One region of the Pseudomonas sp. 05N431 genome, then DNA from elsewhere that is predicted to be linked to it. Evidence: riboswitches for the same ligand, from Rfam matches in the RefSeq annotation. Region 1 holds a riboswitch; the other holds the start of a gene.
The links. A riboswitch is a leader RNA that binds a small molecule or an ion and turns the genes downstream of it on or off. The one in region 1 is predicted to bind manganese.
Positions count from the first base shown of each region.

Region 2: linked by a shared signal. The riboswitch ahead of AC1DIG_RS15380 (TMEM165/GDT1 family protein) and the one ahead of AC1DIG_RS00040 (sodium:calcium antiporter) in region 1 are both predicted to bind manganese.

Region 1 covers NZ_JBFTMN010000001.1:4,551-8,967, reverse strand. The annotation lists gene AC1DIG_RS00045 (magnesium transporter) at 22-972, opposite strand; M-box (ykoK) riboswitch at 1,118-1,292, opposite strand; yybP-ykoY riboswitch at 1,669-1,829, shown strand; gene AC1DIG_RS00040 (sodium:calcium antiporter) at 1,848-2,855, shown strand; gene AC1DIG_RS00035 (LysR family transcriptional regulator) at 2,859-3,782, opposite strand; gene AC1DIG_RS00030 (ester cyclase) at 3,886-4,417, shown strand, end outside.
Region 2 covers NZ_JBFTMN010000008.1:4,975-9,391, reverse strand. The annotation lists gene AC1DIG_RS15390 (2-hydroxyacid dehydrogenase) at 1-709, shown strand, start outside; gene AC1DIG_RS15385 (class I SAM-dependent methyltransferase) at 743-1,741, shown strand; yybP-ykoY riboswitch at 1,781-1,904, shown strand; gene AC1DIG_RS15380 (TMEM165/GDT1 family protein) at 1,993-2,577, shown strand; gene AC1DIG_RS15375 (M48 family metallopeptidase) at 2,730-3,548, opposite strand; gene AC1DIG_RS15370 (methyl-accepting chemotaxis protein) at 3,823-4,417, shown strand, end outside.

The sequences.
Region 1 (4,417 bases):
CGGGGCCGCCTGGCGGGTGGCTTAAGCCGGCAGGTCGGTCATCACCATTTTGGCAATGTTGAAATAGATCACCAGGCCGGTGCCGTCGATAAAGGTCGCGATGAAGGGGGCCGAGACTACGGCCGGATCAATGCGCAGTTTTCTTAACAGCATCGGGATGATCGATGAGACGACGGCGCTCCAGATGGTGATGGCGACCAGCGTCAGGCAGACCACCATGGCGATTTCCGATCCCACTCCCAGCATCCACGCCCGGATCCACGCCACGACACCGATGGCCAGTGCGATCATGAAGGAGGTGGTCACTTCCTTGCGCAGCACCGTGCCGACATTGCGCAGGCTGACTTCGCCCAGGGCCATGGCCCGTACCAATGTGGAGGTGATCTGGGTGCCGCTGTTGCCGCCAGTGCCGATCAGGAGGGGGATGAAGAAGGCCAGGGCGATGGCGGCTTCCAGTTGCTCTTCAAATACCTGCAAGATGGTGCTGGTGTAGGCTTCGGCGAGAAACAGCAGCAGTAGCCACGGCAAGCGCTTTTTCCACAAACTCCACGGGCTGGTGCTGAGGTAGGGCGTTTCCAGCGGCAGGCTGGCACCCTGGCGTTGAGCATCGTCGGTGCCTTCATCCTGAATCAGCGTCGCGATTTCTTTTTCATACAACACGCCCAATAGCCGGCCTTCGCTGACCACGGGAACGATGTCCACGCCTTTCTCGATCAGTTCGGGTGCAACATCGTGCCGGAGCTGATTCGGCGAAACCGAAAAGCGGATGGGCATCATCAGATCGCGGACGCAAAGGTCAGTGTTTTTCTCGGTGAGCAGTGTTTTCACCGACAGCTGGCCATGCAAAGCGCTGCGCGGGTCGGTGACAAAGATGTGGGCCGGAATATCATCGTCCGGCAGTTGTTTGAGCAGATGTTCCCTGGCCTGGCTGACCGTCATGTTGCCGGTCACGGTGATGAGCAGAGGGCTCATGTAAGACACTACTGTGTCTTTCAGGCGGATATCCTTGAAGGTGGAAGGGGTAGCGCTTGCCATTGACATTTGAGGTAGTCCCCGTAGCTGTTTTGACCACAAACAGTTCTCACATAGGGGCGTAAACCAGAGAAGAGAGTGCAGAAAGCGATCTCCACGTCTAGGTTTTGGCACTGTACAACGTATCCGGGCCATTCCGGCCGGAAGTCACTTGGGCTAAACCTTAATCCGATAGAGCCTGTCTTAACCTTGGGCGTCTCTCGACGTCGTCAGATCAGTGACCTGTGTTTGTACAGGAGCCTCGCCGAACGAGATACTGCAACATTAAATAAACCAGGGCGGTGCCGATCTGGAGTCGGGCAACGCCGGTGTGAGTTTGCTGCTGTTTAATCACCTCCTGAATATTAATTGCCATTAAAGAATGTTTGATAACCCCCCCTGAAGGATTACTTCCGAAACAAGAATAAGAGGGATTGCTTTTGCTGTAACCCACTCGATGGATAGTGTTCAGCGTTCATTCAGAAATTGCTGCTGAAGCATTTTTAAGACATGGAATGTTACAAATGCTTGTGTCGAGCATTTAAAGTACCGCCTGCTCTAGCTATATATGGGGCTGACACAAAGTAATGAACTCCTGAGTTTGAAAATTCGCAACTAAGCCGTTGACGCATGTGTGCTTGATCTTTAGGATCGCCGCTCCCTTGGGGAGTAGCCGCCTTCGTTTCCAGAAGGGGTCACGTCAACATACTTGGCTCGCAAGCCATGGCGTGACCGGTCATATGACTTGGCAAGACCATTGGTGAAGATACCTGTCTGTGGGTCGGACGCGGGTGTCTGAACCATTGGCTCTTGTGTCCGGCCCCTCAGGTTTTCTCATGCATTCAATGCCCATGACGTTTGCGTTGCTGTTGGGCTCCGCGGTTGTCATCTATCTGGCTTGTGAATACTTCGTTAATGGCGTCGAGTGGGTCGGTCGCAAACTTGCGGTTGGGCAACAAGCCACAGGATCCATTCTGGCGGCCTTCGGTACGGCGTTACCCGAAAGTGTCATCACATTCATTGCCGTTGTGTTTGGCGACACGCCAGAGCAGAAGTCCCTCGGTGTCGGTGCTGCACTTGGCGGCCCTCTGGTTTTGGCGACGATCGCCTATGCCGTAGTCGGCGTGACGCTCTTGCTGTGTCGTCAGCGCCTGGCGAATACCGAGGCCATCCGTCAGGACTTCAAACGACTCAGCCGCGATCAAGGATGGTTCCTCGTCATTTTTGTGGCGAAGATTGCGCTCGGTCTTGTCGTGTTCGCCTACAAACCATGGCTGGGTATTCTTTTCCTGGCGGCCTATGCGGCGTATTTCTGGAAGGAAATGCGTGGTGAGCAGGATGAAGAAGAGCATGAACTCGAGCCCCTGAAACTTGCGCCAGGCAAAGCAACTCCGTCGACCTCGGCGGCGGTGATTCAAACGCTGATTGCATTGGCGGTTATCTTCGCAGCCTCTCACTTCTTTGTCGGACAACTCGATGCCCTGGGCCCCATGCTGGGTATTCACCCTCAATTGCTGGCCCTGTTGCTAAGCCCAATTGCCACCGAACTACCTGAAACGCTGAATGCGATCATTTGGGTTCGGCAGGGTAAACACCGACTGGCCTTGGCCAACATCAGTGGCGCCATGATGATTCAGGCCACAGTGCCCACTGCATTCGGGCTGTTCTTTACACCTTGGGCGCTGGACAAGTCGCTGGTTCTGGCCGCAATCATCACCCTGATAGGTGTGGGCATCATGTTCTTCGCTTTCCGAAAGGGCATCATTTCGCGCTGGCTATTGGCATCGATGGTATTGCTGTACATCCTCTTTGCAGTCCTTTTGAAGGTTTTTGATCTGGCGTAGCTGTCAGCTCAAGTAGTCGTCCAGGTGGTTGGACTCTTCTGCAAAGCGCTCGACCAGAAAATCGAGTAGGGCACGTACGCGGGGCGCCATGTACCGGTTGCGTTGATACAGGGCATGTACCGGCGCCTCCGCAGTTCGCCACTCCGGCAACAGGATCTTCAAGCGTCCTGCTCGCAGGTCTGTGCCAATATCCCACAGTGATTTCATCGCAATGCCGTAACCGTGAACCGCCCATTCTCGGGCGACCGCGCCGTCATTCGTCTCGCGAGCGTTTGCGAGCGGGACCGTATAACTGTCGACTTTGCCATTGCGGGTGAAGCGCCAGTCGTTCGCGGGTCCGGCAACAGAGTTGAGGACAATACAGTCGAAACGCTCCAGATCCCGTGGGTGCTCGGGGGCGCCATGCTTTGCCAGATAGTCGGGCGATGCGCACAACATGCGCCGGTTGGGTGCCAAGGGCCGGGCAACGAAGGAGCTGTCCGGCGGCACACCGAACCGGATGGCGAGATCGATATCGTCTTGCAACAAATGCGACAGCGAATCCGACAGCACCAACGCGAACTTCACCTCGGGGTATTGCGTGTTGAACCGGTCAAGCCAGTTCTTCAGCACGTTACGACCGAAATCCGAGGTTGCGGAAATTCGTATCTTGCCCCCCACAACGCTTTTCCCGGCCTGTAGAAAGGCATGGCCATCGTCGAGTGCCTGGAGTGCCTGCTGACAATAGGCCAAATACGCCTGCCCCTCATCCGTCAAGCGCAGGTGGCGTGTCGTGCGCTCGAACAGACGCGTATGCAACACCGATTCGAGCTTGACGAGGCGCGCACTGGCGGCAGCGGGGGATAGTCCGAGTTTGCGGCCGGCGGCCGATAATCCGCCCAGATTGGCGGCTTCGACAAACAGCCTGATGTCGCCCAGGTAGTCCATGATATTTCGATAGTTTTTGAAAGTGATTCAAATAGTACGTCAATTATCAAATAAACGAGACCTGCACAGAATAGCGACATCAATCAACGATTGGAGACTCCTGATGTCACTTATCCCTGTTGCACGCCTGACCCACGCACGTTGCTGGTTGCTCTCTTCCCTGGCCGCCGTCGCGGTGAGCCCCGTCTTCGCCGCGACCGATCCGCTCGTCGAGCCCCGCACGGTGATCGTCGACCATAGCCTTGCAAAGGCGCAGGTCGAGGCGCAGATCCTGGCCGCACGCCGTTATGGCACGTTCTGGACCACCGGCGACGAAGCGCTCGCTCGCGCCGCCCTGACACCCGACTTCAAGGATTCGACACTGCCGCCAGGTCGCCCCCAAGGCATCACCGGACCGATCGCGGCATCGAAAACCATGCATGCGGCGATTCCTGATATCCAGTGTGAAGTGGAGCAGATGATGGTGGTCGGCGACCGGGTCATCGCTCATTTGCGTTTCACCGGTCACTTTACCGGCCAGTTCAAGGGCGTTCAGGGCACAGGGCAGACGATCGATTTCATCGCGACGGACATCTACCGCGTCGTCGAAGGTCGTATTGCCGAGAACTGGCATCTCGAAGATAACCTGCCCCTGC
Region 2 (4,417 bases), on a different contig from region 1:
GGCCGCCGCCCGCGCCCAAGGGATTACCGTGAGCAACTGCCAGGGTTACGGCACGCCGTCGGTGGCGCAGCACACGATCATGTTGCTACTGAACCTCGCCACCCGCCTGAGCGACTATCAGAAAGCCGTCGCTGAAGGTCGCTGGCAGCAGGCCAAACAGTTCTGCTTGCTGGATTTCCCGATCGTCGAGCTCGAAGGCAAAACCCTCGGACTGCTCGGCCATGGTGAATTGGGTGGCGCTGTCGCGCGGCTGGCCGAGGCCTTTGGCATGCGTGTGTTGCTCGGTCAATTACCAGGGCGCCCGGCCCGCGCCGACCGCTTGCCGCTGGATGAACTGCTGCCGCAAATCGACGCGCTGACCCTGCACTGCCCGCTCAACGAACATACCCGCAACTTCATCGGTGCCCGTGAACTGGCGCTGCTCAAACCCGGCGCCTTTGTGGTCAACACCGCACGCGGTGGGCTGATCGATGAACAGGCCCTGGCCGATGCCTTGCGCACCGGGCATCTGGGCGGCGCGGCGACTGACGTCCTGAGTGTCGAGCCCCCCACCGCCGGCAATCCGCTGTTGGCCGCCGACATCCCGCGCTTGATCGTCACCCCGCACAACGCCTGGGGCAGCCGCGAAGCGCGGCAGCGGATCGTCGGTCAACTGACCGAAAACGCTCAAGGCTTCTTCAGCGGTACAGCGCGGCGGGTCGTCAGTTGATAAACTGCCGCACTTTTTTTCAAGGAGCAGAGTATGGATCCGCGCAGTGAAGTACTGCTTCGTCAGGCCGAGTTGTTTCAAGGCGAGTTGTTGCTGGCCGGTTTGCCCGCCGATGACTTGCTCGGCAAATTGCCCAACGCTCACGGCTGGTGCTGGCATGCAGGCGACCAGGCGGCGCTGGACGCACGCTTTGCCGAGCGCAGCCACTTTGGCGTGAATGCTCCAAGCCGCGAGTTTGAAACAGCCGTGGTGTTCCTGCCCAAATCCAAGGATTTGACCGATTACATCCTCAACGCCCTCGCCTCGCGCCTGGCCGGTCGTGAGCTGTACCTGGTGGGTGAAAAACGCAGCGGCATCGAAGGCGCGGCCAAACAGCTGAACCCCTTTGGCAAACCGCGCAAGCTCGACAGCGCACGCCACTGCCAGCTCTGGCAGGTCACCGTGGCCAACGCGCCCGAGGCCAAATCGCTGGAAAGCCTGGCGCAGGAATACGAACTGCCGCTGGCTGAAGGTCCACTGAAAGTCATCAGCCTGCCCGGCGTGTTCAGTCACGGTCGACTGGATCGCGGCAGCGCCCTGCTGCTCGAACACCTGGACAAACTGCCAAGCGGTCACTTGCTCGACTTCGGTTGTGGTGCCGGTGTGTTGGGCGCGGCGGTGAAACGGCGTTATCCACACAACACCGTCACCCTGCTCGACGTTGATGCGTTCGCCGCCGCCAGCAGTCGCCTGACATTGGCCGCCAACGGTCTGGAAGCCGAGGTGCTGACCGGCGATGGCATCGACGCTGCGCCGATGGGTTTGAGCGCAATTCTGAGCAATCCGCCGTTCCATGTCGGGGTTCATACCGATTATCACGCCACGGAGAATCTGCTGCGAAAAGCAGCCAAACATCTGAAAAACGGTGGCGAACTGCGCCTGGTGGCCAACAGCTTCCTGAAATATCAGCCGCTGATCGAGGAGCATCTCGGTGTGTGTGCGATCAAGGCCGAAGGTCAGGGTTTCCGGATCTATCGGGCCAAGCGCGGCTAGAAATTAGCGCTTGCCGAATGGATTTTGCCTAGGCAGAATCCGCTCCGTCCTAGGGGAGTAGTCTCCCACGAGCGCCATGCTCGTCCGGCATACGTCAACATACTTGGTCCTCAGACCATGGCGTATGCGACCCAAGCGACCGCACAGACGGATCGCAGGGTTTGACAAGACCTATGACACGCACACCTTACCCGGGGCGGGGAGGCTGTACGTGTCATAGCCGTGTCGACCCGCCCCTTAGGAAAACCCTGATGCTGGATTCTCTGCTCGTTCCCACCGCAGTCGTTGCCTTGGCCGAAATCGGCGACAAGACGCAATTGCTCGCGCTTATTCTCGCCGCACGCTTTCGCAAACCCTGGCCGATCATCGCCGGTATCGTCGCTGCAACCCTGGCCAACCACGCGGCTGCGGGGGCTGTAGGTGCCTGGTTCGGGAGTTTTTTCTCGGATGCGACGTTGCACTGGATCCTCGCCGCAAGCTTTACCGCGACGGCGCTGTGGACCCTGGTGCCGGACAAGATGGATGAGGACGAAGCCAGCACCGCACGCAAATTCGGGCCGTTCCTGACCACGCTGATTGCGTTCTTCCTCGCCGAGATCGGTGACAAGACCCAGATCGCCACTGTGATGCTCGCCGCTCAGTACCCTGAGCTGTGGCTGGTGATCATCGGCACCACGCTCGGCATGCTGATTGCCAACGTGCCGGTGGTGCTGGCAGGTAATTTTGCCGCGGACAAACTGCCCCTGACCCTGATCCGCCGCCTGGCAGCGTCGGCGTTCTTCATCCTGGCCATCGTGGCGGTGTACAAGGCGATGCAGAGTAGCGGGTGGGTGTAATGCGATAGGTCAGTAAGACCGCGTCATCGTTCATCGCGAGCAAGCTCGCTCCCACACTGGATCTCTATCATTCGCGGATTTTGTATCCACTGAAGATCAACTGTGGGAGCGAGCTTGCTCGCGATGAGGCCATTACTGACGATATAAAACCATCAGGACTTTTTGGCCTTCAGGTAAAGCGGCATGACTTTCGGAATCGCTGCCTTTAGCGACTCAACCCGGCTGCTGGAGGACGGGTGAGTGCTCATGAACTCTGGCGGCGAACCTTCGGAAGCCTTGTTCATTTTGTCCCACAGAGTAATCGCCGCGTTCGGGTCGTAACCGGCACGGGCGGCCAGTTCCAGGCCAATCAGATCGGCCTCGTTTTCATTGGCGCGGCTGTTGGGCAAGGTCATGCCGTAGTTGGCCACAGTGTCGGCCAATGCCAGGGTGTCCTGCCCCAACCCGAGCAAGGCACCCGCGCCCTGCTTGGCCATCTCAATGCCATAGGCCTTGGACATCGCTTCACGACCATGCTCGCGCAGGGCGTGAGCGATTTCATGGCCCATGACCGCAGCGATTTCATCGTCGGTGAGCTTCAGGCTGTCGATCAGCCCGGTGTAGAAAATGATCTTGCCGCCAGGACCACAGTTGGCGTTGAGCTCGTCACTCTTGATCAAGTTGACTTCCCACTGCCACTGCGCCGAATCCGGCCGGAAGACCGGTGCCTGCGCAATCAGCCGATTGGCAATCGCCTGGACCCGTTTGGTCTCGCTGCTGTTCTTGTCCAGCACACCCTTGTTGCTCGCCTCACCCACCGTCTTTTGGTAGGACTGGGCATACATCTGGTTGACCTCATCGCTCGACAGCATGCTGAACATGTACTGCTTGCGCTCCACGCCCACCGCGCCGCCGTTGGTGGTGTTGACCGATTGGCAACCACTGAGCAGCAGACTTGCACCCAGCGCACACAAAACCAAACTCTTGCTCATGAAAACACTCCCTGAAAACATGCCGCGTATCCTAGGCGGTGCATTGTATCGGCGCCAGATACAACAGACGTGTTGCACGGCATTTACCGATACATTCCATTTTATTGTCGCAATAAATTCATAACCCCCCGCGCGCCCGAAGCACGCGGGCCTGACACCTGTCTCTATGCGACCTGCACAGATCAAAAACAGTCATCGACAAAAAACCTGCTCATGGACCGCCCTATCTCCGCCGATACAGCTCGGCAGACGTCATCCTGCGTCCGGAGCCCCTATGAAATTCAAGTCGATCCAGTTTTCCGTCGCCGCGCTTGCCGGCGCCATCGTGCTCAGCGTGGTGGCTGCGCTGGTGCTGTATGCACTGTTTTCCGGCGCGCGCACCCAGGAAATGGTCCAGCAGCGGACCCAGGCGCAATTCGAGCAAGTCATCGAACAACGCCTGCGTGGACTGGCGCAAACCCAGGTCAGCCAGATCCAGCGCGAACTCGAAGCGCCCCTGCTGATCGCCGGCGGGCTGGTTCGGGTCAACGCCTTGATCGGCTCCCAGGATGCCGACGGCAAACCGGCGCTTACCCTCAGCCGCGAGCAGTTGATCAGCCTGATCAAGGAAAACGTCGCGAAGAATCCGAAGATTCTCGGCACCTACATCGGCTGGGAACCGAACGCACTGGATCACAATGACGCGGCCTACATCGGCAGCAAAACGGTCGGCATCGACGCCACCACCGGGCGCTTCCTGCCGTGGTGGTTCCGCAACGACGACGGTACTCTGGGCGTCGACAAGCTGGCGGACGTCAACGACCGCACCGTGTTGTCCACGGGTGTGCGCTCCAGTGAGTACTACCTGTGCTCCCAGGAAAACAAAAAAT